Regions from separate parts of the Sphingobacterium sp. WM genome, predicted to be linked through region 3. Evidence: riboswitches for the same ligand, from Rfam matches in the RefSeq annotation. Region 3 holds a riboswitch; each other region holds the start of a gene.

Region 1 (8,196 bases), 2.1 Mb from region 3:
GTTACGTATGTAAACAAAATGGAGTGGATATGATGTATACTGAATTTATTTCTTCCGAAGGATTAATTCGTGATGCTGCTAAATCACGCCAAAAGCTTGATATTTTTGAGTACGAAAGACCCATTGGTATTCAGATTTTTGGATCTGACATTGAACATATGCGTCAATCTGCTGAAATCTGTACCGCAGCAAATCCAAACTTGATTGATATCAACTACGGCTGTCCTGTCAAGAATGTGGCATGTCGGGGTGCTGGTGCAAGCTTATTGCAAGATATCGACAAGATGGTGGCTATGACGAAAGCAGTCGTAGAAGCAACTCATTTACCTGTGACAGTAAAAACTCGCTTAGGCTGGGATGACAACACGAAAAATGTATATGAGGTAGCTGAGCGCTTGCAGGATATTGGCATTAAGGCTTTAGCGATTCACGGTCGTACGCGTGCTCAAATGTATAAAGGCCAAGCAGATTGGTCAATGATCAAGGATGTAAAAAGAAACCCAAGAATCAAAATTCCGATTTTCGGAAATGGAGATGTCGATTCCGTGGAAAAAGCAGCTGCTTGGAGACAAGAATATGAAGTCGATGGAATCATGATTGGTAGAGCGTCCATTGGATATCCTTGGATCTTTAGAGAAGTGAAACACTTCTTTAATACGGGGGAACGTTTAGAGGGACCTACGGTTTCAGAACGTGTCGATGTTTGCTACACTCACCTGACCAAATCTATCGAATGGAAAGGCGAGAAAACCGGAATATTTGAAATGCGTCGTCATTACGCCAACTATTTCAAAGGTATCCCGAATTTTAAAGAATATAGAATGAAACTAGTAAGCCTTCAGGATGTCAATGAAATCCTGGAAGTACTAGAGGAAATAAGATTTAATTTTGCAGAAGAAGTCGCTTAAATAAGCGACTTTTTTATGCCTCAGGATATTGATTATTTCCTTTTTAGGATTTTTAAAAGGGAATTTTTCTCCAAATAAAATGCTACTCCCAAAAACAGTAGAAATACCAAATTTCCTATCCAAAAATGCCCGAAATAGGCAAACCAGGATACAATCAGTCCCATCAATAAATAAGCTGTAATTTTCTTGGAATTATAAGGAATAGAATAGTTTTGCTGCCCCCAGAAATAGGAAAGGACTACCATCACCAAATAAGCACTTGTAGTGGATAAGGCTGCTCCAACATACGAATACCTGGGAATCAAAATTAGATTCAGAATAATGGTTATGATGGCACCTACTCCGGAAATATAAAGACCATATCGGGTTTGATCGGAAAGCTTGTACCAGATCGATAGATTCATATACACCCCTAATAACACGTAATTGAAAAGTAAAATTGGGACAATATATAATCCCGACCAATAAGCCTCTGGATTTAATGCACCGCCACGAATAAAGCCTTTTAACCAATCCAAATTGGCACAAATTCCTATCATAACGATAACCATTACTATCACAAAATACTCCATGATCATGGCATATGTTTTTCTTGCATTTTCATTTTTGGAATATGAAAAGAAAAATGGTTCAGCCCCTAATCTAAATGCAGTAACAAAAAGATTTAAAAATATGGCAATTTTCGCAACTGCTCCATAGACTCCAAGATCCATATCACCTTGTTCACCCGGAAGCAACCTCGGAAACATGATCTTATCCAGATTTTCATTGATGATATAGGAAATATTGGCAATTAAAATTGGAAAAGAATAGCTTAGCATACTCTTAATCAACTTGTTATCCAAACGGAATCGAAAGCCTATTATTTGAGGGATCAACAAGAGTAGAGTAACCAAACTTGCTGTTAAATTGGCTATAAAAACATTGCCTAACCAACCTTCACGAAACCATCCCGAACTGATTTCTCTAAAAAATTCAGAGTTTTTGTTCCATTCCGGCAACCATGCCAATAAAATAAAATTGACAGCTATAAACACCAAGATATTGATCAATTTCACCAGTCCATACCGAATTGGCCGCCCCCCTGCTCGCAATTTCGCAAAAGGTACCACCGCAATGGCATCCGCAGCAATTATTAAGGCAAAAAACTTGACGTATAATATGTAATCTGGAATATTGTCACCCGTACTGATGAAGGATGCTATAGGCTCTGTAAAGGTAAATACGGACAACAAAAATATGGCTGTCGTAATTAAGGTAATAAAGAAACTATTGTCGAATACCCGATCTTTATCGACATCTTCCTTTTGGAGATACCGAAAAAATGTCGTCTCCATCCCAAATGCAATAATAGCATTCAGCATGGACGCATAAGAAAAAAGATTAGTGAAAACTCCGTAAATGGAGGTGTTGAATCTTGCTGTAAAGAAAGGGGTCATCAAGAACCCAAGCATTCGTGATAAGATGGTTGAGAAACCATAAATCATCGTATCGCTGACAAATTTCTTAACTACCGACACGCTTATTTGATTTTCTTTTTGACTTCAAAATTCCGGAACCCTTTGATTTCATCAGATTCCTGATACTCAACTTGGCTGACCTCGGCATGTTCAGACCCTTCTTGACAAAACCCAAGTAAGGACTCTAAACCAAAGGAATCTCCTTCTGCTTCAATATAGACAGATCCGTCCGATTCGTTCAGAACAAAACCTTTTACCCCTAATTGATCAGCAACGGCCTTCGTGGAAGCCCTGAAAAAGACCCCTTGAACTTTCCCTCGAACCCTTATATTCCAATGTTTCATGGATACAAAGGTAAAAGAAGAAATAGAATTAGAAACTATCTAATTCTTCTAACCTTAACTTTTGGATTTAATTTGAAAGTATCCATACCTTCTAATAACACCAAACCGGGTTTCTTACCCACTTCTAATGAACCTAACTCATGCTCTAAGTTTAATGCCTTAGCCCCATTTAAAGTTGCCCATTTGATGGTTTCATTGAAATCCAAATCCGGATACTCCTGATGAATCACTTTCAATTCCTCTAAAATATCCAAGGTATCATTAGATGCCAAACTATCTGTACCGATAACGATATCATGACCACCTAATAGGAAGTTGTCAATTTTTGGAATTCTATCTTCAATATATAAATTGGCTTTCGGACAAAAACAGAAATATACGGACCTACCCATTCTATCCACAAAATCCAAATCCTTAATCGAAGTATAAGTATTATGAACTAAAATTAATTTGTTTTTACTAGGAATATAAGGTAGAAAGGATTGCAATGAATTTCTAGCTTGCGCTCTAAAGTCCTCCATTGCTAAATTCATTTTCTTAAAGAATTCTAAAAACTCTCCTTTATTATAGCGGAACAATTTATTTTCTTCATCACTCTCCTGATTATGGATACTGATGATATTATCTTCACTAATAGCTTTCTTTAAGGTCTTAAATAAGAATTTTGAACCTGAATACGGCGCGTGTGGAGTAATTGAGGAGTGTTTATAATCAAAATGAAACTCAATTTCTTTGGCATTATCGATTCGAGTAACAACATCTTCTTTATTCGTTGCCATTACTTCCACAAAAGTATGATACTTAATAGGACTTGTTTCTTTGATCTTTGCTGTTACGGCTGAGTTTACATGGTCTCCAACGGCTTGAATTCCATTCTCATACATCAACTTATCTGCTTCTTCCATCGCAGCTTCAACCTTCTCTTCATGGTTTCCACGTTCATTGATAACCGTAGAAAGAAAAGTAGGTAAACCCGTATTTCGAGGCACTACACCAAGCATATGGGATAATTCAAGATGACAATGTGCATTCACAAACCCAGGGATTAATGCTCCTTTGAATTGCTCTACCAAATTTTCATCAATTTCACCAGGATTGAAAACACCTTTCACAACTCCTTGATCATCCATCGCAACAACCCCCTTTTTAATGGCAGGACCTGCAACAGGAAACACGACATCAGCAGCGTAATACTTCATAAGAAATTAATAGTTCCGTTTTTTAAAAGTTAGCGTAATTAGCCTCTTGGAGGCAATGTTGGCAATTTACAAAAAAATACTAGGAGTTTAACTAATAAAATAATAATTACGAATTTGTTACAAATATATTTAAATTTTGTTTTATTTAGCCAAAAGCCTATGTTTGCCCTATCGATTAGGGGTGCCTTGTTAATAAACACAAAAACAGGCTGAGATTATACCCTGTATTTCAATAACTTACATGAAATACATACCTGATCTGGATAATGCCAGCGTAGGGATAGGGCGGTTAAATAGAACTTGTTGTAACCCCTTTCAACAAGAAAGTTTAACTCTTTAAAACATTTTTTTTATTATGTTTAACAAGCTTTGGGCATCTTTAGCCTTATGTTTGATTGTATTAATGAGCTTTGCTCAACAAAAGTTAACTGTAAGGGTTTTAGACAAATCTGGAGCCTCTGCAAATGGTGCAACCGTCGCTATTGATGGCCAGGCTAAATCCACAAATCAGGACGGAATCGCCGTTTTTGACAACTTAAACAACCAATTCTATAACTTAAAAATTTCTTTTATTGGTTATAAATCCGAGATTTCAAGAATTAATCCCGTAAATCAAGCTAATTTTTCCATTCAATTAAAAGACCAAGTCCTCCAATTTGAAGAAGTTTACGTTTCAGCAACCCGCGCTAAGGAGAATTCTGCAACAACATATAAAACCATAACCAAGGAAGATATCAATAAAAATAATCTAGGTCAGGATATCCCCTATTTACTGGATCAAACACCTGGAGTGGTTATTGGATCCGATGCAGGTGCTGGTATCGGGTATACCAGTATGACGATCCGGGGGTCTGATAGCGAACGTATCAATGTCACCCTCAATGGTATTCCGTTGAATAACCCGGAATCTATGGGCTCTTTCTTTGTTAACCTGCCTGACTTTGCATCCAGCACGGAAAGTATTCAGATTCAACGTGGTATTGGAACCTCTACAAATGGCCCCTCCGCATTTGGAGCATCCCTAAATATTCAAACCGACGCTTTGGAAACTAAGCCTTATCTGGAACTGAATAACTCATTTGGATCATACAACTCTTGGAAAAACACTATTAAGGCTGGGTCTGGCTTAATTAACAATAAATTCGCTTTTAATGCCAGACTCTCCAGGATCTCATCAGACGGCTATGTGGAACGCGCTTCTTCAAACCTGAAATCCATGTATGTTGATGCGGGCCTTTACACTGACAAACACAGCCTAAAAGCGACTGTTTTCTCAGGTAAAGAGAAGACCTATCAAGCTTGGTATGGCGTAGCTGAACCTTTATTCAAAGAAAATGGTTACCGAATCGAAGAATATGCTGAAAACCTTTGGCTCTCCGGTACTGAACGCGATAGATTCTTAAATGGCAATCGTAAATACAATTACTATACTTACGATAATCAGACTGATAACTATACCCAAACACATGCTCATTTAAATTATTCTTATCGTCAATCTGAGAAGATGATATTTAATACAGCTTTACATTACACTCGTGGAGCAGGTTATTATGAAGAATTCAAACCAATGGACAATCTGGAGCACTATGGAATTGCCCCAGTTCAATCCGATGGTAAACCTATTGAAGACACCGATTTAATTAGAAGAAGATGGTTGGATAACCATTTCTATGGCTTAACTTACTCCTTGTTGTACAAGCCGTCAACAAATTTGAATTTCACTTTCGGAGGTGCATATAATCAATATAAAGGTGACCATTATGGTGAAGTCATCTGGGCTAACCTAGTTCCTCAAAGCCAAATAAAGGATAAATATTACTTCAGTCATGCCAATAAGAATGACTTTAATTTCTATGCAAAAGCAGATTATAGAATGGACAACTTTCTCTTTAATCTAGATGTTCAGTATAGAAATAATATCTACAATGGAAAAGGTGATGATGACAAGATAAAAGACTTCTCCTTTGAAGACAACCATAATTTCGTAAATCCTAAGGCTGGTATTACCTATTTTCTAAATAATAATTCCAACATCTACGCTTCATATGCTTTTGCAAGTAAAGAGCCGACTCGGAATGATTATGTTGAGAACCCAATTGGAGCATTTCCTAAGACTGAAAAAATGCAGGACATCGAAACAGGATATCGTTTTAGAAATGAATTCCTAACTATTGGAGCGAATGCTTATGCGATGTTGTACAAGGACCAGCTAATTCCTACAGGCGCATTAAATGATGTAGGTAGCGCAGTTCGTATTAATGTGGATAATAGTTATAGAATGGGTCTTGAAATGGATGCCAGCTGGAGAATACATCCTAAATTTACTTGGTCAGCAACCGCTGCTTTAAGCCAAAATAGAATCAAGAATTTTATAGAAAACATCCCTATTTACGACGATAACTTTGAAGTAGATAAATACGAAAAAATCACTCATAAATTAACTGAAATCGCGAAATCTCCATCAACAGTTTTATCAAACAATTTCACGTATAAGCCAATCGAGTCTTTAAGCTTTAGTTTCTTGACCAAGTACATTTCTAGAATTTATTTGGATAACACGAATGAAGTTAAGAGAAGTATTGATCCTTCATTTGTAAACAACTTCCAGGCGATCTATTCTTTCTCCATTTTCGGAGTGAAGAATATTGATTTAAACTTGATGGTGAACAATATCTTCAATGAGAAATATGCAACATCAGGATTTACCTATAGCTCGATCATGCAATCTGTAGGAAAGAGAGACTATTTCAATTTCTATTACCCACAGGCAGAAACCAATGCTATGTTGGGCTTGAATATCCGTTTTTAATAGTACCAAACCCCTCAATAAGAAGATGTCCTTCCGTTCATTCGGAAGGGCATTTTCCATTTATGACCTTTTAGAACTGATAATTCCAGATTCATTTTTGTCAAAATCAATTTAACTTAATACTTTTAATCCATGCGAGCAGTAATCCAAAGGGTAACTCATGCTTCTTGCACAGTTGACGATCATATCACTGGAAAGATAGAACATGGCTTACTAGTTTTGTTAGGTGTTGAAGAAGAAGACACCTCTGAGGACCTTCAATGGTTGGGTCAAAAATTAATCAATCTGAGAATCTTTTCAGACGAGCAGGGCTTAATAAACAAGTCGATTCAAGACATTCAGGGCAATATCCTATTGATTTCTCAATTCACACTTTTTGCACAAACAAAAAAGGGGAATCGTCCCTCCTTTCTTCGTGCGGGAAAACCAGACAAGGCAAAGCCTATGTATGAAGAAATGGGAAAATTCCTATCCGATGGATTGGGTAAGACGGTTCAAATGGGAATTTTCGGCGCAGACATGAAGATTGACCTTCGCAACGATGGCCCCGTGACCATCATCATGAATACCAAAGACAAAGACAACTTCTAGACCCAATACACATGACTATCAAGGAAGCTCAAGAAACCGTAGACCAATGGATAACAACAACAGGTGTTCGATACTTTAATGAATTAACCAACACCGCCATGCTAATGGAAGAAGTTGGTGAAGTTGCGCGTATTATGGCCAGAAAATACGGCGAACAATCCTTCAAAAAATCAGATGAAGAGGTCAACCTCGGCGATGAAATGGCAGATGTATTATTCGTCTTGATTTGCTTGGCAAATCAAACAGGCATCGACCTCACCAGCGCCTTGGAGAAAAACCTCGATAAGAAAAATATACGCGACGCAGACCGCCATAAAAACAACGAAAAACTCAAAGGAAAGGAATAAATCAACAATGTTCTCAAGAATCCCAGAGGGGTTCAATATTAGTAACAAACAGCCCGGAGCAATTGCAATCGCTTTAGCGATTGCAATTGCTCCGGGCTTATTTCATATTACATATCCTTCTACAAATAAACTCCTCTGGAGTTTATTCCCTGCCCCTCCAATATCTACATTTATAATCCGATACAAAAAGCAAGCTCGTATTCAACCAAATTACCCCCTACAAAAACCTAATAGAACTAACCATAGCCCATCTTCACCCCCACTCCGTCAGCGGTCTATCCCATTTACTATCTCACATCTCCCATCTCATATCTCACATCTATCCTATTAAAACTCAATCTCCGCATACAGCGGTAAATGATCAGAAGCATATTCCTCTTTGATCACATGATAAGTTTTCCACTTGAATTTCCTATTATTCAACACCATGATATAATCAATCTCATTCTTGGTATTCACATTTGGCGAAGTAGGTTGATTAGTTTTGGTATTTCTTACGAAATACTTTTCTAGGATCTGAATAGGTTTTGATTCCGGC
Region 2 (8,196 bases), 1.3 Mb from region 3:
TAAGGAAATAAGAAAAGGTAGAAATTCGGTCATGTCTTGGTTTTATTAATCTTATAACAAATTTCCAGCCAATTGTTTAGCTAAAAGCGAGAGGGATTACTGTTTAGTAATCCCTCTCGCTTTTTATTTTCTTTTTTGCTTATCCTTCAAGACTCATAATTTCCTCAGCTAGATTTTCCCAATCTTGTTGAAGACCTTCCAATTTAGCTTTTTCAGAATTGTAATTTCTGGTATGCTCTTGTAGTTTTACAGGATCAGAATAGATATCCTCCTGTGCAAGTTCATTTTCTAATTCTTTCACCAAAGATTCCTGATTTTCAATCTTCTCCTCCAAAGCAGATAACTCCTTGTTTTTCTTCTGAATAATCTTTTTTACATCTTCAGTAGGAGCAACCTTTTCCTTTTTTGGTTCTTCTTTGACTTTCTTTTCCTGTTTAACAACAGGCTTGATTGTGCGTTTAGAATTCCATTCTTCAAATTCCTGATAGGATCCTGGATATTCTTTAATTTCCTTATCCTCGATAAACCAGATTTTATTGGCAACATGGTCCAAGAAGTAACGGTCGTGAGATACCACGATAAATGTTCCTTCGTATTGTTGTAGGGCCTGGATCAAAATATTCACTGAGGCCATATCCAAGTGGTTGGTAGGCTCATCCAGTACTAGGAAGTTGGCGTCAGCGGTCAATGCTTTTGCCAAGGCTACTCTTGATTTCTCACCTCCTGAAAGGACTTTGATCTTTTTGAAAACGTCATCACCAGTAAATAAGAAACTTCCTAAAATGGAACGTAATTCTGTTTCTGTATGTTTTGGCGCAAAGGCAACCAATTCTTGTAGAATTGAATTTTCAAGATGCAGAGCCTCTAGTTGATGCTGTGCAAAGAAAGTTTGGGAGACGTTATGTCCTTTGGTGCTTTTTCCTTCAAATTCTGTATCAGCATCAGCAACAATTCTTAGTAATGTCGATTTACCTTTACCATTCGCACCAATCAAAGCGATTTTATCGCCTTTTTCTATCAATCCATCGGTCTTATCCAAAATATCAATGTTTGGATATGATTTGCTGATGTTCTCAATCGTCACCACATGGCGGCCTGAAGGCTTTGAGAATTTGAAGCTAAAGTTTACTTCCGGATTATCATCATCGACCTCATCTACTTTTTCCATTCTGTCCAAGGCCTTGATACGAGATTGAACCATCTTGGCCTTACTCGCCTTTGAACGGAATCTCTCAATCAAACGCTCTTCCTGTTTAATCTTCGCCTGTTGGTTTTTGTATTGATTACCTTGGATTTCTTCGCGAAGTGACTTTTCCTCTAGGTAGAAACTGTAGTTTCCAGCATATAGGGTTAGTTTTCCTTTTCTGGACTCAACAGTTTTATTGATAATCCTATCCAGGAAATAACGGTCGTGAGAAACAATAACAATGGCACCTTCAAAACTTTGAAGATAGGTTTCTAACCATTTAATGGAAGGTAAATCCAAGTGGTTGGTAGGCTCATCCAGTAGAAGGATATCAGGAGCTTGCAGTAGGATTCTGGCCAACATAACACGCATCCGCCATCCTCCAGAGAAAGTGGCCAATGGTCTTTTTTGTTCCTCTTCTGAGAATCCCAACCCAGCCAAGATTTCATGCGCTCTAAATTCGATGCTATATCCATCTAAAGCTTCAAATTCTGTCTGTTTATCACTCAGTTTATTTAGAATATCATCCGAATAATCTGTTTCTAACTTTTTTAACAGATTTTCTATTTCCGTATGTAACTGATTTTGACGCTCAAAAGCCTCCATGGCAACATGAAGGATACTTTTTTCCGAATGATAGGACAGTAAATCCTGGTTTAAATAACCTAATTTCAGGTCCTTTGCCATAGAGATTGTACCCGATGTTGGGGAAAACTCACCGACGATAAGTTTTAATAATGTGGACTTCCCGGTACCATTGGCACCGATTAGGCCTACTTTATCTCCTGGCTTAATGTGCCAGTTTGCCTCGTCGTACAATGCTCTGGAGCCTATTTCGAATGTTAAGTTATTTATTGATATCATTTCGGGTGCAAAAGTAATGAATATTTCTGCATCTTTGGCTACCTTTGCATCCATGTATAAGCTAGTTAAACCATTTTTCTTCTCCATGAACCCGGAACAGGCGCATCATAATGTGACTTCAGGGTTGAAATTTTTCAATAAAATTTGGGGCTCTAAAGCATTATTAAACTCCATGTATTGTGTTGAAGATCCAAGGTTAGAAACCAAGGTATTCGGACTTACATTTAAAAACCCAGTGGGATTAGCTGCTGGATTTGATAAAAATGCTGAATATATCGAGGATATGGCTAGACTAGGCTTTGGTTTTATCGAAATTGGAACGGTTACTCCAAAACCTCAACCCGGTAATGATAAACCTAGAATGTTTAGGTTGGTGGATGATAGCGCCCTGATCAACCGCATGGGATTTAATAATAAAGGAGCAGATGTTGCTGCTGCAAAATTGAAATTCCTAAAAGAGAGAAACGGAGTTTTGATCGGTGGAAATATTGGTAAAAATAAAGTGACACCAAATGAAGAAGCTGTAAATGACTACATCTATTGCTTTAAATCTCTATTTGACTATGTGGATTACTTCGTTGTCAATGTAAGTTCACCGAATACTCCAGGATTAAGGGATTTGCAGGAAAAAGGACCTTTGATGCATATCCTGAATACTTTGCAACAATTGAACCTTGAGAAATCAAGTCCAAAACCTATTCTGTTGAAAATAGCACCAGATTTGACTTTTACCCAACTGGATGATATTGTCGATATCGTTATAGAAACAAAGATCGCAGGTGTTATTGCTACAAATACAACTATTGCGAGGGAAGGACTTCAAAGCAATCGCTTATTGGTTCAAGAGCCTGGAGGAGTGAGTGGTAAACCTTTGACTCGCCGTTCTACTGAAGTTATCAAGTATATTTCTGATAAATCAGGTAAAGCATTCCCAATAATTGGTGTAGGAGGGATTCATTCTGCTGAAGATGCTATTGAAAAATTAAATGCCGGGGCTAGTTTGGTTCAGGTATATACTGGCTTTATCTACGAAGGACCTTCATTGGTCGCTGATATCTGCAAGGGAATCTTGAAAGAGCGAAGCAAAAATCAATAAGATTATCTCACTTGAAATTGTTCATGTCTTATCATAAAAAAAGAGCTGATAAATCATTATCAGCTCTTTTTTGTATTGAATAAACCCAAATTATTGGGTTACTTTTTTCAAAATATAATTGTCTTTCAAAGGACCGTCGATAGGATTACCATCTTGGTCAAGTGAGAATAGTTGATTTTCACCAACTTTCAATTTCATATTTACTTCTTTACCTACCAAGTGAACAACGCTGCCGTTATCATGCCACATGAATTTTCCGGTATCTTCTATTTTAGTATCTCTTTCTTGATATTCACCCTCGTAAGTGAAGGTCTCATCCGAATTTAAAGTTACTGTAGTTTTAATGCCAGGACAATCAGCACATGGGAAAACCCCAGAGTATGTTCCTGCCCAATCTAATGAGTTTTGAGAGGTGTGCGTAGTATCTACTGTATTGGTATCTGTAATTTCTGTACTGCTTGAATCTTTTGATTCCATTTGTTTATTGGCATTCGAAGTACAAGATCCAAAAGTAAGTAGTGCAGTAGCGCCTGCAAGTATCCAAAGTTGTTTCATATCACAATAATTTATGTGTAAAATTAACCCAAAAACTACGCCAAAAGGAATTTTATTCTAGTTTTTTTATATAAAAGTTACCTTTTAAATAAGTTTACTCATTGGGTCTACAAATCTATAGCTGGAAATTAATTTATAGAATAAAATTTAGTTTAAGCAATTGTTACATTTTTAATAAACAAATAACATAAGAACTGATTGTCCTAATTATTTTACCACTTTGTATTCCTGTATGCAGCATCCCAAAACCTAAACTCTAAACGGCTAGCTGCAATAAATGCTTCCAACATCAATTCTCTACCTTTATAGTTTGTATTTTCAGCCATGTAATTCGTGTAATCCAATGCTTTCTTTACGCCAATGGCAAACTCTTCACCACTATAGGTTTCAATCCAATTTTTATAAGGATTATTTGAAGTATTCTTATTTTGATATATATGATCACCTACTTCCTTATAGATCCAAAAACAAGGTAGAATGGCTGCTGTAGCCACTTCAATAGGATCAAAAGCAACGGTACTTTTCAAGTAATGTATGTAATGATGACATACCGGTTCAATGGTGATTTCCTGATTGGGCTCCAGATTGAATTCCTTAAAATAGGCTTCATGTAAGGCTCTTTCAACAATTAATGCGTTTTTTCCAAATTCGAAAAAATCCAAGGCCATCTCGTTGTCCATCGCTTTGGAACCTAATGCCGCAAGCGCTCGACCATAATGCTCCAAGTATTTTGCATCTTGTAACATGTAGAATTGGAACTTCTCCAATGGAAGATTTCCATTCTTCAATTCCTCAATAAATGGCATTTCAAGAATTTCTTTATATAGTGGTTGAATTGCCGCCCAGGCTTTATCAGTCCATTTCATATTTAATAAGTTTTACAGGGTTGAAAAAATGATTTAATGGTCCATGACCTTTTCCAATTACTAGATCTTTACTGCCTTTTATCGCACTATTGATATACATCAGAGCATTTTCTGTTGATTGCTCTAAATGATATCCGCGTGCAAGGAATGAGGCAATGGCAGAGGATAAGGAACATCCCGAGCCGTGCGTGTTTTTTGTATTGACACGTTTCGATTCAAAATACTGGGCTGCTTGACCTTTTTGAATCAAGATACTCGTCAGAATATCACTCTGAAGATGTCCTCCTTTTAATAGGGCAGCCTTGCAGCCAAGGCTCAATATCTCATCTGAAACATCCTCCATCGCATGTACCGTACTTATTTCGCGATTTACCAAAACGGAAACCTCATCCAAATTTGGAGTGATGATGTCGGCAATCGGAAACAACAATTCCTTGATTGCTTCTATAGTGTCTTCTTGAATCAGGCGATGACCACTGCTGGACACCATGACGGGGTCAAAAACTATCGGACCTTTATAGTCCTTTAAGAAACCGGCAATTGTTTCTACCAATTTGGTATGATGCACCATTCCAATCTTGATGCTGTCTGGATAAATATCTTCAAATAAACATTCCAATTGCTCCGATACGGCTTCAACCGGAATCTCAAAAATATTCTTTACACCCTGCGTATTTTGAACAGGTAATGCCGTCAAAACATTCATGGCATAGCAACCAAGCGCCGAAATGGTTTTTGTATCGGCCTGAATTCCAGCACCACCACTACCATCAAATCCTGCAATACTTAAGACGGTTGGAACTTTATATTTTTTGTTTTCTTTCATTTTAATAAGGCTTTTAACTCCTCTGTTGCCTTTCGGGGATCCGTACTGGCACAAATTGCTGATACTACAGCAACACTGTTTGCTCCAGCAGCAAAGGCTTCACCTGCATTCGTTAGGTTCATCCCACCAATGGCAATCAGTGGTCTGTTGTTCATAGTTTTTATCTCCTCAATACCGGAAATTCCCCAGGTTGTTACCGTATTGGTTTTCGTCGGCGTATTAAAAATAGGACTGAGGCCAAGATGATGAGTCGCTTTTAGTTGACTCGACTTCAATTGCTCTTTATATTCCAAAGACCATCCGATTTTCAGCCGATCAGCATATTTCTCAGCAATTTCTAATGGCTGCTGATCTGAAAGGCCTACATGGATTCCCCAGGCTTCAACTTCTGCAGCAACCTCCGCATTATCATTGATGATCAAAGGAATTTGATAATGATCGGTGATCATTTTTAATGCTTTGGCTTTTTTCAAATAATCGGAAAATGAAATGTCCTTCTCACGCAATTGAATGATATCTACCCCAGCAGAAATTGCCTGCTCGGCAACCCTTAACCAATCCATTTTTGTACAATCTCTTTCTGAAATCACCAGATATAAAGGATAGGGGAAATCAGGATGGATTGGCATATCTTTTTAGTTTTAGATTTCCTAGGATTTGTTCTTTCGCCAGGTTGTATAAGGTGTCATATAGATTTAGTTGCAAAGTTCCGGGACCTTTTGAGATTTTTGCCGCCAGTTCACCAGCAAGACTGGTAATCGTAATTCCTGCCACAGCCTCCTGATAAGGATCATTCCCCAATCCGATAAAGGCTGCGGTAATTGCGGATGCCGTACAGCCTAATCCCGTCACTTTCGTCATCATTGCAGAGCCATTGCTGACCTCCGTAATCTCTTCCTTTGAAATAACATAATCAATAGCTCCGGAAATACATACGATTGCTCCAGTTTCTTTATTTAGAATCTGACCAGCCTGTAGGGCAGTGCTGCTGGATTCTGTACTGTCAACTCCTTTCGAACTTGTATTGTTGAAATTTTGCAATGCCATGATTTCTGAAGCATTACCACGAATAACCGTAGGTTTCAATTGCACAAGAGTCTCCAGGGTTTCATTTCTCAATTTCGATATCCCAGCACCAACAGGGTCTAGAACCCATGGTTTCCCTAATTTGTTTGCTAATTTTGCAGCCTCGATCATGTTATTCGCCCAAGGTTTGCTGATGGTCCCAATGTTGATGACCAGTGAATTACAGAAGCTTAAAACTTCTTCTAATTCCTCTTCAGCATGCACCATAATAGGAGAGGCTCCCAATGCCAATAATGCATTTGCCGTATTGTTCATCACAACAAAATTCGTGATGTTTTGAACCAATGGAGCTTTTGCTCGGACCTGTGTAAGTAAATGATAAATGTCGTTTTCCATTATTTGAAATTTAAATACAATAATGGCTATAGGGAAGGGAATAGGCAATTGGTCTGCCAAGCGCTTATCTGCTTTTCCCTACGCCGGTTTTAACCGTATCAGGTTCAAAGGGACTGTCTCAATTCTATAAAAAAGAATACCCCTAAAGCCAATCAAATATACCCTAAACAATCTGCAAAGTCAAATATTCAAGGTCTTCATAGCTCAGGAATTCAATAGAATCTTAATCCTCAGAATGGTATCCCTGTCTTTTTGCTTTTCACTTTCACTTAATATCTCCCAAGGAATCAAAGAAGGATGCAATTTGAGCTCATCATTCCTGCTTTCCCCAAAATCCCAACCATTGATATATCGATGCGCCATCCAACGATTATGCTCGATGATGGCGAGTGTTTCTATTTCTTCCGTACTGAATGATATCTGATTAGGATCAGCAACTGGCCAATCCTTTTCGGTCAAAAGAAACTTATAGGGAATATGATCGGCCTGTGCTCGGCTTGCATCCTTGGCATCCTCACTCAAGGTTAACCAGTCTGAAGTGTATTTCTCACTTTCTGAACTTGCCCCTGATAGCAATTTTCGATAATCATCATGTATCGCCTGAGCCAGTTTATCCTGCTTTTGACCCGTGATAAATTCCAGGTTGCAGATATCTTCCATCTGCCCAAAAAACTTGATTCGATCTGTGTCGGCGGAATAGTTGATCAATTTTCGTAGTCCCTTTCCTTCAGCATTCAATACATAAATCGGGAAATTGGTATTTTGAGTTTTTTCCAATAATTCCAGTCCCGCATTTAGATTGGCCTGATCCTGATCAAATGCCATGATAAATAAAGTTTGATCGCCTTTATTCATAAGCTCCTCCTTCTCAATCATTTCATTGAATGTGCCTTCAAACTTATGGAAGCGAACTGGAAAGATTTTATCAGCTTTCGGATATTGTTCGCTAAAATAATTTCGGTCTTTATCGGCATGGTCAGAGTATATGGAAATCTGCAAATCATTTTCAACAGAGGTGTGAAAAATCCTCAACGCCTGAACCAACATGGCCTTTGCAAAATCCCCATAACCTAGAAATACAATCTTATTGATGTCTGCAATGCTTTTCCCAACCTTCTGCATATCCAGTGGAATCTGCGAAAAGAATTGACGAGCAAGCATTTTATGGATATTAAAAAATCTTAGCTGAATCTGATTGTTCTGAAAATGGATTCCTGTGTTTTTGACCAAGTCGATTAATCGGGGGTTGCTGATATGTAAAAAACAAAGTAGTTCATTCTGACATTTGGATTTATCATAGATATCCTGAACCGATTCAATGATTTCTATCACCGTTTGCTCATTCTCTAAAAAGACAATCAGGGTGGAAGCACGTTTGATT
Region 3 (8,196 bases):
ACTGAATGTAAGCAACTTAGGACGGTTGATAATATAAAGTAGAATAGCAGATAAACCTATCCTTAAGGTCGTGGTGGCAATGGGTCCAATTGCAGGAAACAACTGTTTGGCAAAAGAAGCTCCTCCCTGAACACAAATCATTGACAATATAGCTGCCACAACAGCAAAATTAGCATTACGGGTCATACTAAAAATGAATAAGGATAATAATTAAATGCTCCCAAAAATAGTCTTTCCAAAGAACTATTGAGACCTTTTTTAATTAAATATTATGTAATGAGAAAGTTTGGGTGGAAAAATTATTAAAATGTTAAATTTAGTTATCGTATTAGCTTGATTATTTGCTATTTGTTAATTTAGAATGGATTCCTAAAATTGAAAAAAGGAGGACTTTTATATGCCAAACAAACCAATCATTTTCTGTTTATTTTTATTTTTTACCCTCTCCTATTCTTTCGCTCAAGTTTCGAAAAGATATACAGGTACTATTTATTCCATAGATAGCACCCTATTGATAAAAAATGTGGATGTGATTAATCTACGAACCCAGCAAATGATTCGTTCAGATTTTGATGGTTCTTTTGGCATTGATGCCAACCCGATGGATAGTATTGCATTTGTTCACCCCCATTGGACTAGGAAAAGTGTGCTTGCACGTGAATTGACGAAGGATATATACCTACAAAAAAAGGCCCTGGTCATTGAGGAGATTGTCATTATGGGGAATACGAAGGCGGCAAAAATCAGGGAATTAGAGCAAATGAAGAAGGATTACAATGTGAAGGGTGGGTTATATTATTCAGGAGAACCGCCTTGGTATCTGTTATTACCATTTGGGATGCCGACAGTGACCTATTTTTATGAAAAGTTCAGCAAGGCTGGCAGAGATGCGAGAAGGTTTGATGCCTTTATGAAACAAGAGATTAAAAACATGGAGGTGGATCAGATTTTTAATAAATCTACGATTACAGATGTTATTCCCATGGACACTGAAGAATTGGAAAAATTCATGGTAGAATATCGACCCGATTTTGAAGTTGCCCAATATTGGACGACTTATGACCTGCATGTTTATGTGAAAAAACATTACAAGGAATTTAAGGAAAAAAGCCCCTCAAAATAAGGCTTAAGGGATACCATAAATTATATGAAGCAAGAAAATTATTTCTTTTAGTTAAATCTATTGACTAACTTGCGAAAGCTTTAGGGGTGTCTGCAATATTTGCAGGCTGAGATTTTACCCTTATAACCTGATCTAGATCATACTAGCGTAGGGAAAAGTAAAATGTCTTCATGGGTGCGTCCTGTACCTATTGTAGCCATTCCTAAAGCATTAATGCTATAAATAAATTAGGAATGCTACTCATCATTAATCATCAAACAAAACATTTCAATTTAGGTTCCTTGAACCTGAAAGAACTAATGGATTTGGAGTTAAAAGGCAAAACCAAAGGGATTGCTGTGGCTTTGAATAATCAGGTAATCCCCAAGGATTCCTGGTCAGATCAACTTTTGAATGACAACGATTCCATACTAATCATTACTGCCACCCAAGGCGGATAAACCCGAAATTTTAAAGACATGACAGAACAAACAATTACAACCCAACCATTTCCCAATTCTAAGAAAGTATTTATTCCAGGGAAGATCCATCCTATTCAGGTAGCGATGCGAGAAATCAGTTTGAATCCAACAAAATTAAGCAATGGAGGTTTGGAGATAAATCCGCCTATCAGCATTTACGATACATCAGGGCCCTACACGGACGAAAAAAGTGAAATTGACATCCGCAAGGGAATCAGCAGAATTCGGGAACAATGGATTCTCGATCGTGCTGATGTCGAAATACTATCAGGTATTAGTTCGGATTACGGAATAGAAAGACTGAATGACCCCAATTTAGCGGATTTACGTTTTTCATATAACCATAAACCAAAGCGTGCATCAGCAGGACAAAATGTAACCCAATTACATTATGCAAAGCAAGGGATTATAACCGCGGAGATGGAATATGTAGCGATTCGTGAAAATCAAAAGATAGAACAGTTACAAGCTGCTACCAAATGCATGGCAGATCAACATTTGGGAGAGAGTTTTGGTGCAAATACTCCAAAATATATAACGCCAGAATTTGTAAGGGATGAAATTGCTGCCGGCAGGGCTATTATTCCAAACAATATCAACCATCCAGAGAGTGAGCCCATGATTATTGGTCGCAATTTTTTGGTGAAGATCAATGCCAATATTGGAAATAGTGCCGTTAGTTCCAGCATTGAAGAGGAAGTAGAGAAGGCTGTTTGGGCATGCAGATGGGGAGCTGATACCATTATGGATTTGTCAACTGGTAAAAACATCCATGAGACGAGGGAATGGATTATCCGAAATTCACCAGTTCCAATTGGTACAGTACCAATTTATCAGGCACTTGAAAAGGTAAAGGGAGTTCCGGAGGATTTAACCTGGGAAATTTTCAAGGACACCTTGATTGAGCAAGCCGAACAGGGTGTTTCGTATTTTACGATTCACGCAGGTGTTTTGTTAAGATACATCCATTTAACGGCAAAACGTGTGACTGGGATTGTTTCTCGTGGCGGGTCAATTATGGCAAAATGGTGTTTATTTCATCATAAAGAGAACTTTTTATACACTCATTTTGAGGAGATCTGCCAGATTATGAAGCAATATGATGTTGCTTTTTCCTTGGGAGATGGACTTAGACCGGGTTCCATTGCAGATGCAAATGATGCGGCCCAGTTTTCTGAGTTGGAAACATTGGGTGAGCTTACCAAAATAGCTTGGAAACATGATGTGCAAGTGATGATTGAAGGGCCAGGTCACGTGCCTATGCATATGATAAAAGAAAACATGGAGAAACAACTTGCGGAATGTGATGAAGCTCCATTTTACACTTTAGGGCCATTGACTACTGATATCGCACCAGGGTATGATCATATTACTTCCGCAATTGGCGCTGCGATGATTGGTTGGTATGGTTGTGCCATGTTATGTTATGTGACGCCAAAGGAACATTTAGGATTACCGAATAAAAAAGATGTGAAGGATGGTGTGATTACCTATAAGTTGGCGGCACATGCAGCAGATCTAGCGAAGGGTCATCCGGGGGCACAATATCGTGATAACGCATTAAGTAAAGCGCGATTTGAATTCAGATGGGAAGATCAATTTAATCTATCCCTTGATCCGGATACTGCACGCGAGTTTCATGATGAAACCTTGCCTGCTGATGCTGCAAAAGTAGCTCACTTTTGTTCGATGTGCGGACCGAAATTCTGTTCCATGAAGATTACACAAGAAATCAGGGAAGCAACCGAAGAAGGAATGTTAGAGAAATCCAAAGAGTTTATTGAAAGCGGAAAAGAAATCTATCTATGATTATTGTGATTTCGGCAAATGGTTTAATTCCCAATGAAATTCAGATGTTGAACAATTTGTTTCAAAAGGGGCTTGAGCATTTTCATTTTAGAAAGTATGGGCTTTCTGATGATCAAGCTTTGGAATATTTGGAACAAATTGATCCTTCTTATTTAGGTAGAGTGGTTCTCCACTCCCATCGGCATTTGGCGAATGATTTGAAAATAGAAAGATTACATTTCAATACCTCTGACCGAATAGCCAATAAGCATATGGATCTTGAAAGGAAATATCAACTATCAACTTCTACCCATTCCATTCAAGAATTTAATGCCTTGGATAAGGTCTGGAATTATGCCTTTTTAAGTCCGTTATTTCAGAGCATTTCAAAACCGGGCTATGGTCGTTTTGAGTCTGTATTTACAGAAATCAAGCATAAGAAAAATGATTCTATTGCCTTAATTGGGCTTGGGGGTATTGATTATCAGAATATGGAAAGTGTATTTGAAATAGGTTCAGATGGGGTTGCATTATTAGGTAGCCTTTGGAATCAAGCAGATCCAGGCAATTATTTTTTGGCTTGTAAACGAAAAGCAAGTATTTGGAACAGTAAAAAAACAGATGGACAAAAAATTCAGTAGAATACAATATATCTCCAATGGATTGACCATTGAAGAACAGGAGAAAAATATCAGAATCGCCTTGGATGCTGGAATAAAATGGGTTCAATTACGATGGAAGAATCCAGGTTCTGAATTGAAATTATTTCAATTGGCAGAAATTTGCAAGAAGCTTTGTCAAAGCTATCAGGCAACATTCATCGTCAATGACCATGTTGATTTGGCCAGACAATTAAATGCGGATGGACTTCATTTGGGACTAACGGATGAGTCAGTTGAAAATGCACGCTTATTATTAGGTGAAGATAAAATTATCGGCGGTACAGCCAACAGTTATACAGATGTTCTACAACGCTGTGTTGAGAAATGCGATTATATCGGATTAGGCCCGTTCCGATTTACGGAAACCAAACAAAAACTAAGTCCCATTTTAGGGATATCCGGCTATCAGGAAATCATGGATAAATTAAAGCGGGATCAGGTTCAAGCAGTTCCAATTTTCGCCATTGGGGGTTTGCAGGAGAATGACATTATGATCCTCCATAACATTGGAATTCAAGGAATTGCTGTTTCAAGTTTGATCCAGAAAGATCCTAGCGTGGTATTACGAATAAATCAATTTTATGAAAAAGAATATGTTGAAGATTGGAGATAAAACCTTTCAATCCCGTTTATTTTTAGGTACGGGAAAATTTGGGAGTCTATCCCAAATGGAGGAGTCGATATTAGTTTCACAAACGGAGCTTGTGACCTTGGCCTTAAAGAGAATTGACCATCAATCTCAAGAGGATGATCTATTAAACTCTATCAGTTTGCCACAGGTTGATTTATTACCCAATACATCTGGAGCTAGGAATGCTAAGGAAGCAATTTTGGCTGCTCAGCTCGCTCGGGAAGCTTTGGAAACGAACTGGATAAAATTGGAAATACATCCAGACCCTCGATATTTAATGCCCGATCCCATTGAAACCTTGATCGCTACGGAAGCACTTGCTAAGCAAGGCTTTATCATTATGCCCTATATCCATGCGGATCCGGTTTTGTGCAAAAGATTGGAAGATGCAGGAACTGCGGTTGTTATGCCTTTAGGTTCACCTATAGGGAGTAATAAAGGATTGAAGACTGTTGATTTCTTAGAGATTATTATTGAGCAGAGTCAAGTGCCTGTGGTTGTGGATGCAGGAATCGGAAAGCCATCAGATGCTGCTCTGGCCATGGAGCTGGGTGCGGATGCAGTTTTGGTCAATACGGCAATTGCTACAGCCAGTAATCCAACGAAAATGGCTGAGGCATTTAAATTGGCAGTTATTTCCGGTCGGATGGCTTACGAGTCCGGCCTAGCAAGTAAATCCTTGAGTGCAATGGCATCTTCCCCACTTACAAGCTTCTTAATAGATTAATTAAAATGGATATCAAAGAAATCATAGCTCAATACAGTTGGAAGGAGATCCAGGACATCTTAGATCGTTGTACTGAAAAGGATGTTGAACTTTCCTTATACCGAGGAAAGAAATCAATTATGGATTTTTTGAATTTAATATCCCCAGCTGCGGAACCTTATTTGGAGGTCATGGCCAATATGAGTCATCAGATTACTCAACAACGATTTGGCAAGACCATTCAGTTATATGCTCCGCTTTATTTAAGCAATGAGTGTCAAAATATTTGCACCTATTGTGGCTTCAGTATGGACAATAAGATCAAACGGAAGACCTTGAATAATTCGGAAATTATTGTAGAAGCCATGGCTTTAAAAGAAATGGGGATCAACCATGTTCTATTGGTTTCCGGAGAAGCAAATAAAACGGTGGAAATCCAGTATTTCCTCAATGCCATTCGGATCTTGAAGCCTTATTTTGCAAATATTTCGATTGAAGTCCAACCCTTGCTGCAGGAGGAATATGAACAATTACATCAAGCGGGAGTTCACTCAGTTTTGCTGTATCAGGAGACCTACCATGAGGATGTTTATAAAGAATATCATCCCAAGGGCAAGAAATCAAATTTCAATTTCAGATTAGATACCCCAGATCGAATTGGCAAGGCTGGCATACATAAAATAGGGTTGGGTGTTTTGTTGGGGCTTGAGAATTGGCGGGTAGATAGTTTTTTCAATGCTATACATTTAAACTATTTGCAACAACGTTATTGGCAAACGAAATATTCCGTTTCATTCCCTAGGTTACGACCAGCAGAAGGAATTATTGAGCCGAATTTCATCATGGAGGATCGGCATTTATTGCAATTGATCTGTGCCTATCGGATTTGGAATCCTGATTTAGAGATTTCAATTTCTACACGTGAGAGTGAGAATTTTCGGAACCATATTATTTCATTGGGTGCTACCAGCATGAGCGCTGCATCAAAGACTAATCCTGGAGGTTACGCTGTGGACCCACAATCCTTGGAGCAATTTGAGATATCGGATGAACGCAGTATGGAGGAGATTAGAAGACAGATCCAATTGAAGGGCTATGACCCGGTCATGAAAGATTGGGATTCTTGTTTTTCTACGAGTAGCTCAATTTGAGATAACGATGGAAAAGAAATTTAGCCGGTACAGTCGACAAATCTTTATGGAAGAAGTCTCCATAGAAGGACAGAAAAAGTTAGATCAATCCAGGGTTTTGGTCATCGGTGCTGGTGGACTTGGATCGGCAATCCTTCCCTATTTAGCAGCCGCGGGCATAGGGAAATTAGGAGTAATAGACTTTGATCAAGTCGAATTCCACAATTTGAATAGGCAGGTCATCCATCAGGAAAAATTTGTGGGACAGTCAAAGATTAAAAGTGCTGAATCTTATATTCATCAATTTAATTCAGACATTGAATTCATAGGCTATAATGCTAAATTAACCTCTGGAAATATTGAGGAAATATTTTCAGACTATGATATGATTGTAGATGGATCGGACAATTTTGAAACCCGATATTTAGTAAATGACTTTTGTGTCAGCATGGGAAAACCCCTTATTTATGGAAGTATTTATTCCTTTGAGGGTCAGATAGCCGTATTTAATTATCAGGGGAGCAAGAATTTAAGGGATATCTTCCCTTTGGCACCGAATTCAGAGGATGTTCCCAATTGTGATCAGTTTGGGGTATTAGGAGCTTTAGCAGGAATGACGGGTAGCATGATGGCGATGTTGGCCCTGAAAGTGATCTTGGAAATTGAGGTTCCCATAAACCAGTTGACCATTATAGATAGTAAGCACTGGTCCTTTTTACAAGTGGGTTTTTAACAAGAAAATATCCAATATTTTCGAAGATAAAAAACAGGAAGGCAGATTTGAGAGTCTGCCTTTCCTGTCATTAAACTAATAAACCTAAACCTAACAATTATTTTTTAAGGACCACAGACTGACCCAGCGAGTAAACATTCTGGGCATAATTCGGGTCTTTTAATTTTGTCCATCCATTTAATCGAACCACAATATGATATTCACCACTTTCATTGGGGATATCAAAGAGGAATGAGGTCGCTTCTTCGTCGATGGTATGATTGAAAACGGTAATATGTTTTGTAGGACCAATAATTTTATTGACTTCCAAAGCAACTTTTAACGGTCTTTCAAATTCAGCAGGAATCTGTTGAGGTATACTCCAGGAGAGTTTTACCTGGTTTGCCCCTGCAGCTTCTGATTTTAGATTTTGAACGGTTGGCAAGGAAGGTCCCGCCTTCATTTCATATTCATTTTTTCGACAGGCACTGATTATTGTGATTGCCAAAAGTGCAATAATTAATCTTTTCATAATTCAAATCTTAATACCCTGGATTCTGTTTATATGAGCCTTTAGACCAGTTCATTTGTTGTTGTGGAATAGGTAAATATTCATCTCTTCCCGAGACAAACCGGCCTTGATTATACCAATCAAATCTTCCTTTTTCCTTATTGATGAAGGCATTCATTGTTTCAGGTAAGAGTCCCCAACGAAGGAGATCAAAAAACCTTCTACCTTCATTGGCGAATTCCAAACGGTTCTCCCAGATGATCGCCTTTTTTAAATTTTCTTTGTTCAAGGTGAAATTAACCCCAGGTTTATACTCTTGGATTTTATAATCCATCCATAAAGTACCATCTGGTTTTTTGAGCCTAGCCAAACTCGTTGCAGCTCTGGCTCGGATACGATTGACAAGATTCAATGACTCCTGGAGTTGACCTTGTTCCATTAATATTTCCGCTTTCCACAAAAGGACCTCTGC
Region 4 (8,196 bases), 420 kb from region 3:
CAACGTTTGTACGGATGTTCCTTGAGCCTAATTCTTTTGCCAATGATTTGGAGAATCCAATAATTCCTGCTTTAGACGCTGCGTAGTTAGCTTGTCCAGCATTTCCTTGAACCCCAACAACAGAACTCATATTGATGATGCTACCCTTGCGGTTCTTCATCATCACTTTAGATGCTGCTTTAGAAACATTGAAAATTGATTTTAAGTTGATGTTAATTACATCATCCCAATTTTCTTCGGTCATACGCATTAACAAACCGTCTTTTGTGATTCCAGCATTATTTACAACAATGTCCAAAGTTCCAAAATCAGCTACGATATCATTGATTAATTTATCAGCTTCATCAAATTTGGAAGCGTCGGAACGATAACCTTTTACTTTTGTTCCAAATTGTTCAAGTTCTTTTTCTAGAGCCTGGCCTTTTTCTACAGAAGATAGGTAAGTAAAAGCAACGTTTGCTCCATTCTCAGCAAATACCTCCGCTATTTTACGACCTATTCCTTTGGATGCCCCAGTAATCAAGGCGGTTTTTCCGGCTAACAATTTCATATAATTAATTATTTATGTTCAATAATAGAATGTCCACAAAAGTGACAAATAAACTGCATAATACAAAAAATGTGTAGGAATAGAAAGTTCATTCCTGCAAAAAAATGGGATTATGGTAGAATTGAATAAGAGAAAGGGTATTTATTGATAAAATCACAAATATTTGAAACGTTTCTGACAAATTTATTCGCTATAATATAAACCGAATATTAATTTTGTATTTCATTTAAAAACCATGGGTAAGAAAACAAAGAAAACGGAAGTAGACGTCGTTCTGATTGGTGGTGGTATCATGAGTGCGACGTTAGGTACGTTAATTAATGAGCTAAGTCCAGATATTAATATTGAGATAATCGAGCGTTTGGATGTTGTTGCTGCCGAGAGTTCAGATGCGTGGAATAATGCCGGAACAGGACACTCCGCACTTTGTGAACTAAACTATACTCCAGAGCAAGCTGATGGATCAGTAAAAATTGATAAAGCAATTAGTATTGCTGAACAATATGAGATTTCAAAGCAGTTTTGGTCTTACCTAGTAGAAAAGAACATTATCAAGAATCCTAACCATTTTATCCGCCGTGTGCCTCACATGTCCGCGGTATTTGGTGAAAAAGATGTACAATTCTTAAAAACAAGATTCGAAACCATGACGAAACAAAATTTATTCAAGGGTATGGAATATACTGAGGATAAAACTTTGTTGAACGAATGGGTGCCTTTGATGATGGAAGGACGAGCAGTGGACGAGCCTATCGCCGCTACCAAAATGGACATCGGAACAGATGTGAACTTTGGTGCTCTAACAAAAGATTTGATTACCTACTTGGATGGTAAAGACAATATTAAATTGTCCTTGAATCAAGAGGTAAAAGATATTGACCGTGAAGATGACGGAAGATGGGAAGTTGAGGTTAAAGACTTAAAAACAGGCCAGAAAAGAGAAATCCTAGCAAAATTCGTGTTTATTGGTGCCGGTGGTCACTCCTTGTTATTATTGGAAAAATCGGGTATCCCAGAAGCAAAAGGATACGGTGGTTTCCCTGTGGGAGGTCAATGGTTAAGATGTAATAACGAAGAAATCATTAAACAACACCATGCCAAGGTATATGGAAAAGCATCTGTTGGTGCTCCACCAATGTCTGTACCGCATTTAGATACTCGTTATATCGACGGTAAACAAGCTTTACTTTTCGGTCCTTATGCTGGTTTCTCAACCAAATTCTTGAAAAAAGGATCCTACTTCGATTTACCTGCATCTATTAAGCTTTCAAATATCCGTCCTATGCTTTCTGCAGGATTGGATAACCTACCTCTAACAAAATATTTAATTACTGAGGTCATGAAAAAACCGCAGGATAAATTGGATTCATTGAAACAATTTATGCCAACGGCTAGATTGGAAGATTGGGAAATTGAAAAAGCTGGTCAACGTGTTCAGGTAATTAAAAAAGATCCTAAACATGGTGGTATCCTAGAATTTGGAACTGAAGTTGTATCCAGTGCAGATGGTTCTATCGCTGCATTATTGGGCGCTTCTCCAGGTGCATCTACATCGGTGGCTATCATGATCAACCTGTTGAAAAGATGTTTCCCTGATCGCGCTAAATCCGATTCTTACCGTAAGAAATTACGCGAAATGATTCCTTCATGGGGCAAAAAATTAAATGATGACGCAGAATTGTGTCAATCAACTAGAAATCGTACTTCTGCTATTTTGCAGATAGATAAATAATATTCATAATATCTTATGGGGTGCTAATATGTCTCGCTTCTGGCGAGACATATTTTTAGGCTGAGATGATACCCATTTTCGATGATCCATCGAAATGAACCTGATCCAGGTAATGCTGGCGTAGGAATAAATTATATCCTTTCCCTTGTCTCCATAAGTGCATAATCAATTCAGCGAAATTGGAGGAAATCTTAAATAATATTTTTCATACTTTAAAGGAAACTTCTTGGTTAGAAAGGTTTTCCGTAATCTGTGGTATCATCCAGGTTCTATTGTCCAAAAACAATAAGGTCTCAAATTATTTATTTGGAATCCTTGGAATTATTTCCGGAATGATGGTTTTATTTTCTGCCGGATTATATGCAGAAATTGCCTTACAGATCTATTATCTGGTCATGAGCATCTATGGTTGGTGGTTCTGGATGAGCAATAAAACCGCAAAGGAGCAACCAATATCCTACACAACAAAGACAGAATGGAAAATTGTCCTAACGATTGTCTTTGCAGGCTTCTTATTGTTTTACTTCCTGCTACGAAGTATTACAGACTCAGATGTTCCTGTTTGGGATGCCTGGGTGACTTCAACCGCTTGGGCTGGAATGTGGTTACTGGCAAAAAGAAAAATTGAAAACTGGATTTTATTAAATATCAGTAACCTTTTTGCAATCCCACTTTTGATTCATAAAGACCTCTATCTATTTGCTGCCCTAACAACATTTTTATTCGTGATCGCGATTTTCGGATTCTTTAAATGGAAGAAAATTATGCAATCACAAAACGTAGATCAATTAAATTTCAATTAATGCTTAGTCAAGAACAAATCAATATCATTAAGGAATTACAGCCTTTAGGTATTAAACATAAATCCCTAACAAAGGAGCAGTTAGAGTTTACTTACCGAAATAACTGGTTTAATTTATGGGTTCCCAAAAATTTAAATGGTCTTGAAATGCCATTTCCTCAAGGTCTGGATTTACTCGAAGAATTAGCCTATTATGATGGCGGATTTGCTTGGACAGTAACTTTATGTGCTGGAGCAAATATGTTTGCAGGTTTTATTGACCCTAAACTCTCTGAAAAACTATGGTCAGATCCTAAAATATGTTTGGGTGGAAGTGGAAGAGTCGGAGGGAAGGCCATTGACCTGGAAGATCATTATGTAGTGTCAGGCTTTTGGAGCTATGCAACTGGTGCACCCCATTTAACTCATTTTACTTTTAATGCTGAAATCATAAAAGATGGAGAAACTGTAAAAACAGATTCAGGAGAACCTCTTTATTATTCCTTTTTAGTGCCACGGGAAAATGTGTTGATTGAATATGATTGGGATACCTTCGGATTGGAATGTACAGCAAGCCATTCATTCTCTATTCAGAATCTAAAGGTAAAAAAGGAAAATGCATTTATGCTAGACCCTAACAATAAAACTTCTGCTTCAGCATTGTTTAATATTCCATTTATGCCCTTTGCTGAACTAACCCTTTTGATGAACTATGTCGGGATGTTTAAACGATTCTTAGATCTGATCGAAAAATACTACTTCGAAAAATCTAAAGAGCCTAATTGGGCAGAAAAGAATAGCAAACAAAGATTCAAACAACTTGATCAAATCAGAACAAGCTTTGAAAATAAAGTTAAGGAAGTAAAACATAATGCCGTTTTTCTATGGGAAAAGGCAATTGCAAATGCTGAAGTTGATGCTAGCTTATTCGAGAATATTGCAACACTTTCCAGAGAAATTGCAAAAGATATTCGTATGGATTGTGCCGAGCTTTTACCATTACTCGGAATCAGAGCAGCCCAAAGAGAGAATGAGTTAAATATTGTATTCAGAAATATTTTTACAGCAAGTCAGCATAGTTTGTTGAATGTATAACATAAAAAATGAAGGGGCTGTCTAAAAAGGTCTCTAAAAAAAAATAACCCCGTCATTAAAAAATGGCGGGGTTTTCTGTTTTTTGTCCTTAAGATTTAGTATCTTAAGGTGCACCCAAAAAACAATATGGCAAACATACAATTCAAAGCTCTTCCATCCAATAGTCCGAGTCTATTTCCTGAAAATATTTTTGATCGTATTCCATTGAACCATCCTGTTCGGTTGGTGAATCAGGTTGTTGATCAGTTGGATCTGGATCATATTATCCGACTTTATAAAGGGGGAGGCACTACTAGTTTCCATCCCCGGATGCTCATCAAAGTGTTGTTCTACGCCTATTTAAGCAATATCTATTCTTGCCGAAAGATTGAACGCGCCTTACAAGAGAACATCTATTTCATGTGGCTTTCTGGCAACAGTACCCCTGATTATCGTACGATCAACTATTTCAGGGGGAAGCGTCTTAAGGGGCAAATACAGGAGTTGTTTGCAAGTATCGTCCGGATGTTACATGAAATGGAGTACGTCAGCCTGAAAGTTCAGTATGTTGATGGTACCAAGATCGAATCTGCAGCTGGTCGTTATACGTTTGTATGGAAGAAATCGGTTGAGAAAAACAAGGTAAAGTTAGAAGCGAACATCGCTTCGGTTCTTGCCGATATTGATGCGCAGATTACCCAAGACCAATCTACATTAGGCAATCAAGAAGTTAGCAAGGCTATCGACAGCACGCAGCTGAAGGAAAAGATCAAAGCGATCAATGCAAAGCTCAAAGTGGCCAATAAGTCTACCGATAAGCAGCTTAAGAAACTCGAAGATGACTACTTGCCACGATTGCAGAAATATGAAGAACAGCTGAAAATACTAGGGGATCGCAATAGTTATAGTAAGACCGATACCGATGCTGTGTTTATGCGCATGAAAGAGGATCACATGAAGAACGGTCAACTCAAACCCGCCTACAATACACAGATCAGTACCGAGGAACAGTTCATCACCCATTACAGTATCCATCAGACTACCGCAGACACGACAACCCTACCGGAACATTTGGAAGGCTTTGAGTCCCGTTACGGAAAACAAAGTGAGTCAATCGTCGCAGATGCCGGATATGGCAGTGAGCAGAACTATGAGTTGTTGGAAGGACAGGATATAACCGCTTTTATCAAGTACAATTACTTCCATATGGAGCAGAAGCGAAAGCATAAGCAGGATCCTTTTTCGGTACAGAACCTATATTACAATGATCAGGAGGATTTTTATGTGTGTCCGGCAGGACAGAAACTAAGCTTTGTCGGACAAACAACCAGGGTCAGTACCAACGGATATGCCGCCCAGGTGAGCTGCTATCAAGCTCAGCGATGTGAGGGCTGTCCGATGCGTGATGGGTGTCATAAAGCACAGGGCAATCGTCTGATTGAAGTCAATCACCGCCTTGCTTGGCTCAAGGCTAAAGCTAGAGAAAGACTACTATCGACACAAGGGCTATACCATCGAAGCAAAAGACCCGTGGAAGTCGAAGCGGTATTTGGACAGATGAAAAGCAACAACAAGTTTACCCGCTTTAGTATGAAAGGACTCGAGAAAGTTACTGTGGAGTTCGGATTGATGGCTATTGCCCATAACCTAAGAAAATGGGCAAAAAAGTGGGAAAGCAAAACTTTAATTGGTAAACCTGGTGGCAACAACTCCCTATTTGCGATAAATCAAGCTATCAGCGTGATGAAAAGTACAGAAAATCGACTTGCAGCTTAATATTGTTTAAAATATAATTGAGATCAAGAAAGGTATTAAAACAAAAGAAGGTGCCTTTTTAGACACCTTCTTCATTTTTTAATTTCGGGTATTAAAGCTAGTTGTTTGCTAAGTTGACAAAATATGCCCATGTTAAGGCATCCCTTGCATCAACTAAATAATAGCCGGTTCTATAAGGGATAATATAAAACCCTTTAGGATTATATATATACTTAAAAATTTCTTTTAGAGCATGAACAGTATTGGGTTCTTTTGCTCGAGGTCCCATACCACCTAATGGACGGAATTTCACCAAATTCTCAGCAGTTTTATCCACAATTGGATTTTCAATCCCTTCCCCAAAGTAATCCCCTAAAATAAATCCTACAAATCCATATTCTTGATTAATTGCTGAATCAAGACCATAGCGAGGGTAAATTACAAATTCCGTGAAGCGTGGAATCCTTTTCATCTTAGCAATATCATTTTGTTTTCTTGTGCTAAACCCTTCAAAAGAACTCCAAACTATAGGTGGTTCTTTTCGCAAAAATCTATCAATCGATTTTGGATCATAAATCTTTGGCTTACTTTCATTACTGATTGAAAATGTGTTTTGAAAATTTAGTTTCCCACTTTTTATTTCCGGAAGATTTAAATGTTCAATTTTCTGACCATCCAGAGTTATTGGTTTTTCTAAGGTAATTCCAACTCCATTAAAAAAGTAATAACTCGACGCAATGGAAATACTATCCGCAGACTTATATTGTAATTTCATAAATCTATTAATAGTATCCATTTCAAGATCATATGAATTGTTCAGCGTATTTAAGTAGAAAAAGAATTTCTCAGCGTGAAAAATACTATTGATGGTTTTTTTATTCTCTTCGAAACGATTTTTTATAAACTGATTTGCAGTTTGGGCATTACATTTTATAAGTTTCAGACTGGATTTCTGAGCTACTCCTTCCAGATAAATTGTATCATTGATTACCTTGTTGAAATTATAAATCGAATCTATACTCTTTGTATAAGTTGTAAAATAGCCAAATGTGGAATTTGCTGGAAAAATCAAACTTGGACTCCGTTCTTTTACGGAAAGATCAACTTCAGTCTTCTGTAGCGAACTATATAAGTCTGAAAAGTCAACCAAAAACTGAGCATTATTTTCACTGTCAAACCGAATATAACCTGCAGTTACTCCTCCATTTAAACCATTGTTAATTCTAATTTCCCAACCATCCTTATTTGATAATATCTCCTTTTTAAAATAATCCATCTTTTCTTGAGGATCTTTCCAGACCTTTTCAATCTCAAAGGTTTTTAATGTATTCTTTTCGCAGGATGCAAATAAAAAAATACATAAAAAATATATAATAAATCTTTTCATTACTTTAATTATTAGGTGAAACGAATCCATGAAGTACCATCCTTAACACTGACTAGATCATAGCTGCCAGGACCTATTTGAAAAACATAGTAACCTTCTTTTTCGAACCATTGTATAGCAGTGTTTCTGGCAATAGTTTCTGACTTTTCGTCAGGATTAATGCCGTTCAATAAATAGTATATCTTGAATTTTAACTTTCCATCATTCGAATAAATAGAATTAAATATTGGACCTAAAAAGAAACTTGAATTATCATAAACAAAATAAAAGGCATCTAATGGGTCTAAATATAATCGAGGAATAAATAATAGTGCACTGAATTGTGTGAAATTGCGAATTCCAAATGCATCAATTTTACCATTTAACGTAAAACCTGTTCCTGAAAAATATCGACGGTTAGCTAATACCATTCTTTTAGGTGCATCATTATCTATGAAAATTGGCTTATTACCATTCTCTACGATATACGTGTCCTTTAAATTTATTTTGAGTGATATTTTATTTTCTAATGGCTTTGGAACTATTTCAGAGATTTCTGATATGCTAAGATTCTTTGTTTTTAAAGGGTCTTTCAATAAAATTCCTTTATCCGTAAATACAAAATAACTGTTATGGTGCTTTAGGACCCCATCCTCCTCATAATAAAATCCTACAGTATTTGTAGAGGTATTAATTGCGATTGTATGGGTTTGGCCATTAACAGTTAATTTATTGTAATACCCCTTCATCGTATTAAAAGCATCGACTTTTAATTGGTTATTATATACATCCAATAAAAATTTCTCTGATTGATTGTCTTTGGCACGGATAAGCATCATATCAGATTCATTATGGTTACCCCTTAAAAATATAGTGTCCGTGGTAACTCTGATAAAGGAAAATTCAAAGTCTGAAATTAATCCTTCTCCGGGGTTTCC

The links. A riboswitch is a leader RNA that binds a small molecule or an ion and turns the genes downstream of it on or off. The one in region 3 is predicted to bind thiamine pyrophosphate.
Region 1: another riboswitch for thiamine pyrophosphate. It lies ahead of PZ892_RS15550 (TonB-dependent receptor); the one in region 3 lies ahead of thiS (sulfur carrier protein ThiS).
Region 2: another riboswitch for thiamine pyrophosphate. It lies ahead of thiM (hydroxyethylthiazole kinase); the one in region 3 lies ahead of thiS (sulfur carrier protein ThiS).
Region 4: another riboswitch for thiamine pyrophosphate. It lies ahead of pnuC (nicotinamide riboside transporter PnuC); the one in region 3 lies ahead of thiS (sulfur carrier protein ThiS).

What each region holds. Positions count from the first base shown of each region.
Region 1 covers NZ_CP120709.1:3,641,420-3,649,615, forward strand. The annotation lists gene dusB (tRNA dihydrouridine synthase DusB) at 1-908, shown strand, start outside; gene PZ892_RS15535 (polysaccharide biosynthesis C-terminal domain-containing protein) at 941-2,428, opposite strand; gene PZ892_RS15540 (acylphosphatase) at 2,431-2,712, opposite strand; gene PZ892_RS15545 (amidohydrolase family protein) at 2,748-3,911, opposite strand; TPP riboswitch at 4,079-4,209, shown strand; gene PZ892_RS15550 (TonB-dependent receptor) at 4,267-6,720, shown strand; gene dtd (D-aminoacyl-tRNA deacylase) at 6,853-7,311, shown strand; gene PZ892_RS15560 (nucleotide pyrophosphohydrolase) at 7,323-7,658, shown strand; gene PZ892_RS15565 (endonuclease/exonuclease/phosphatase family protein) at 7,986-8,196, opposite strand, start outside.
Region 2 covers NZ_CP120709.1:2,705,633-2,713,828, reverse strand. The annotation lists gene PZ892_RS11600 (DUF4126 domain-containing protein) at 1-33, opposite strand, end outside; gene PZ892_RS11595 (ABC-F family ATP-binding cassette domain-containing protein) at 140-2,050, opposite strand; gene PZ892_RS11590 (quinone-dependent dihydroorotate dehydrogenase) at 2,103-3,146, shown strand; gene PZ892_RS11585 (copper resistance protein NlpE) at 3,237-3,701, opposite strand; gene tenA (thiaminase II) at 3,914-4,567, opposite strand; gene thiD (bifunctional hydroxymethylpyrimidine kinase/phosphomethylpyrimidine kinase) at 4,554-5,393, opposite strand; gene thiE (thiamine phosphate synthase) at 5,390-6,022, opposite strand; gene thiM (hydroxyethylthiazole kinase) at 6,006-6,815, opposite strand; TPP riboswitch at 6,874-6,969, opposite strand; gene PZ892_RS11560 (NAD-binding protein) at 7,020-8,196, opposite strand, start outside.
Region 3 covers NZ_CP120709.1:1,409,593-1,417,788, reverse strand. The annotation lists gene PZ892_RS06050 (DMT family transporter) at 1-186, opposite strand, end outside; gene PZ892_RS06045 (hypothetical protein) at 398-1,123, shown strand; TPP riboswitch at 1,196-1,294, shown strand; gene thiS (sulfur carrier protein ThiS) at 1,357-1,563, shown strand; gene thiC (phosphomethylpyrimidine synthase ThiC) at 1,582-3,393, shown strand; gene PZ892_RS06030 (thiamine phosphate synthase) at 3,390-4,013, shown strand; gene thiE (thiamine phosphate synthase) at 3,994-4,647, shown strand; gene PZ892_RS06020 (thiazole synthase) at 4,616-5,392, shown strand; gene thiH (2-iminoacetate synthase ThiH) at 5,398-6,522, shown strand; gene PZ892_RS06010 (HesA/MoeB/ThiF family protein) at 6,530-7,234, shown strand; gene PZ892_RS06005 (DUF4945 domain-containing protein) at 7,332-7,745, opposite strand; gene PZ892_RS06000 (RagB/SusD family nutrient uptake outer membrane protein) at 7,756-8,196, opposite strand, start outside.
Region 4 covers NZ_CP120709.1:1,833,740-1,841,935, forward strand. The annotation lists gene fabG (3-oxoacyl-[acyl-carrier-protein] reductase) at 1-550, opposite strand, end outside; gene PZ892_RS07795 (malate:quinone oxidoreductase) at 786-2,282, shown strand; TPP riboswitch at 2,289-2,426, shown strand; gene pnuC (nicotinamide riboside transporter PnuC) at 2,462-3,085, shown strand; gene PZ892_RS07805 (acyl-CoA dehydrogenase) at 3,085-4,158, shown strand; gene PZ892_RS07810 (IS1182 family transposase) at 4,285-5,913, shown strand; gene PZ892_RS07815 (DUF4302 domain-containing protein) at 6,011-7,279, opposite strand; gene PZ892_RS07820 (DUF4302 domain-containing protein) at 7,291-8,196, opposite strand, start outside.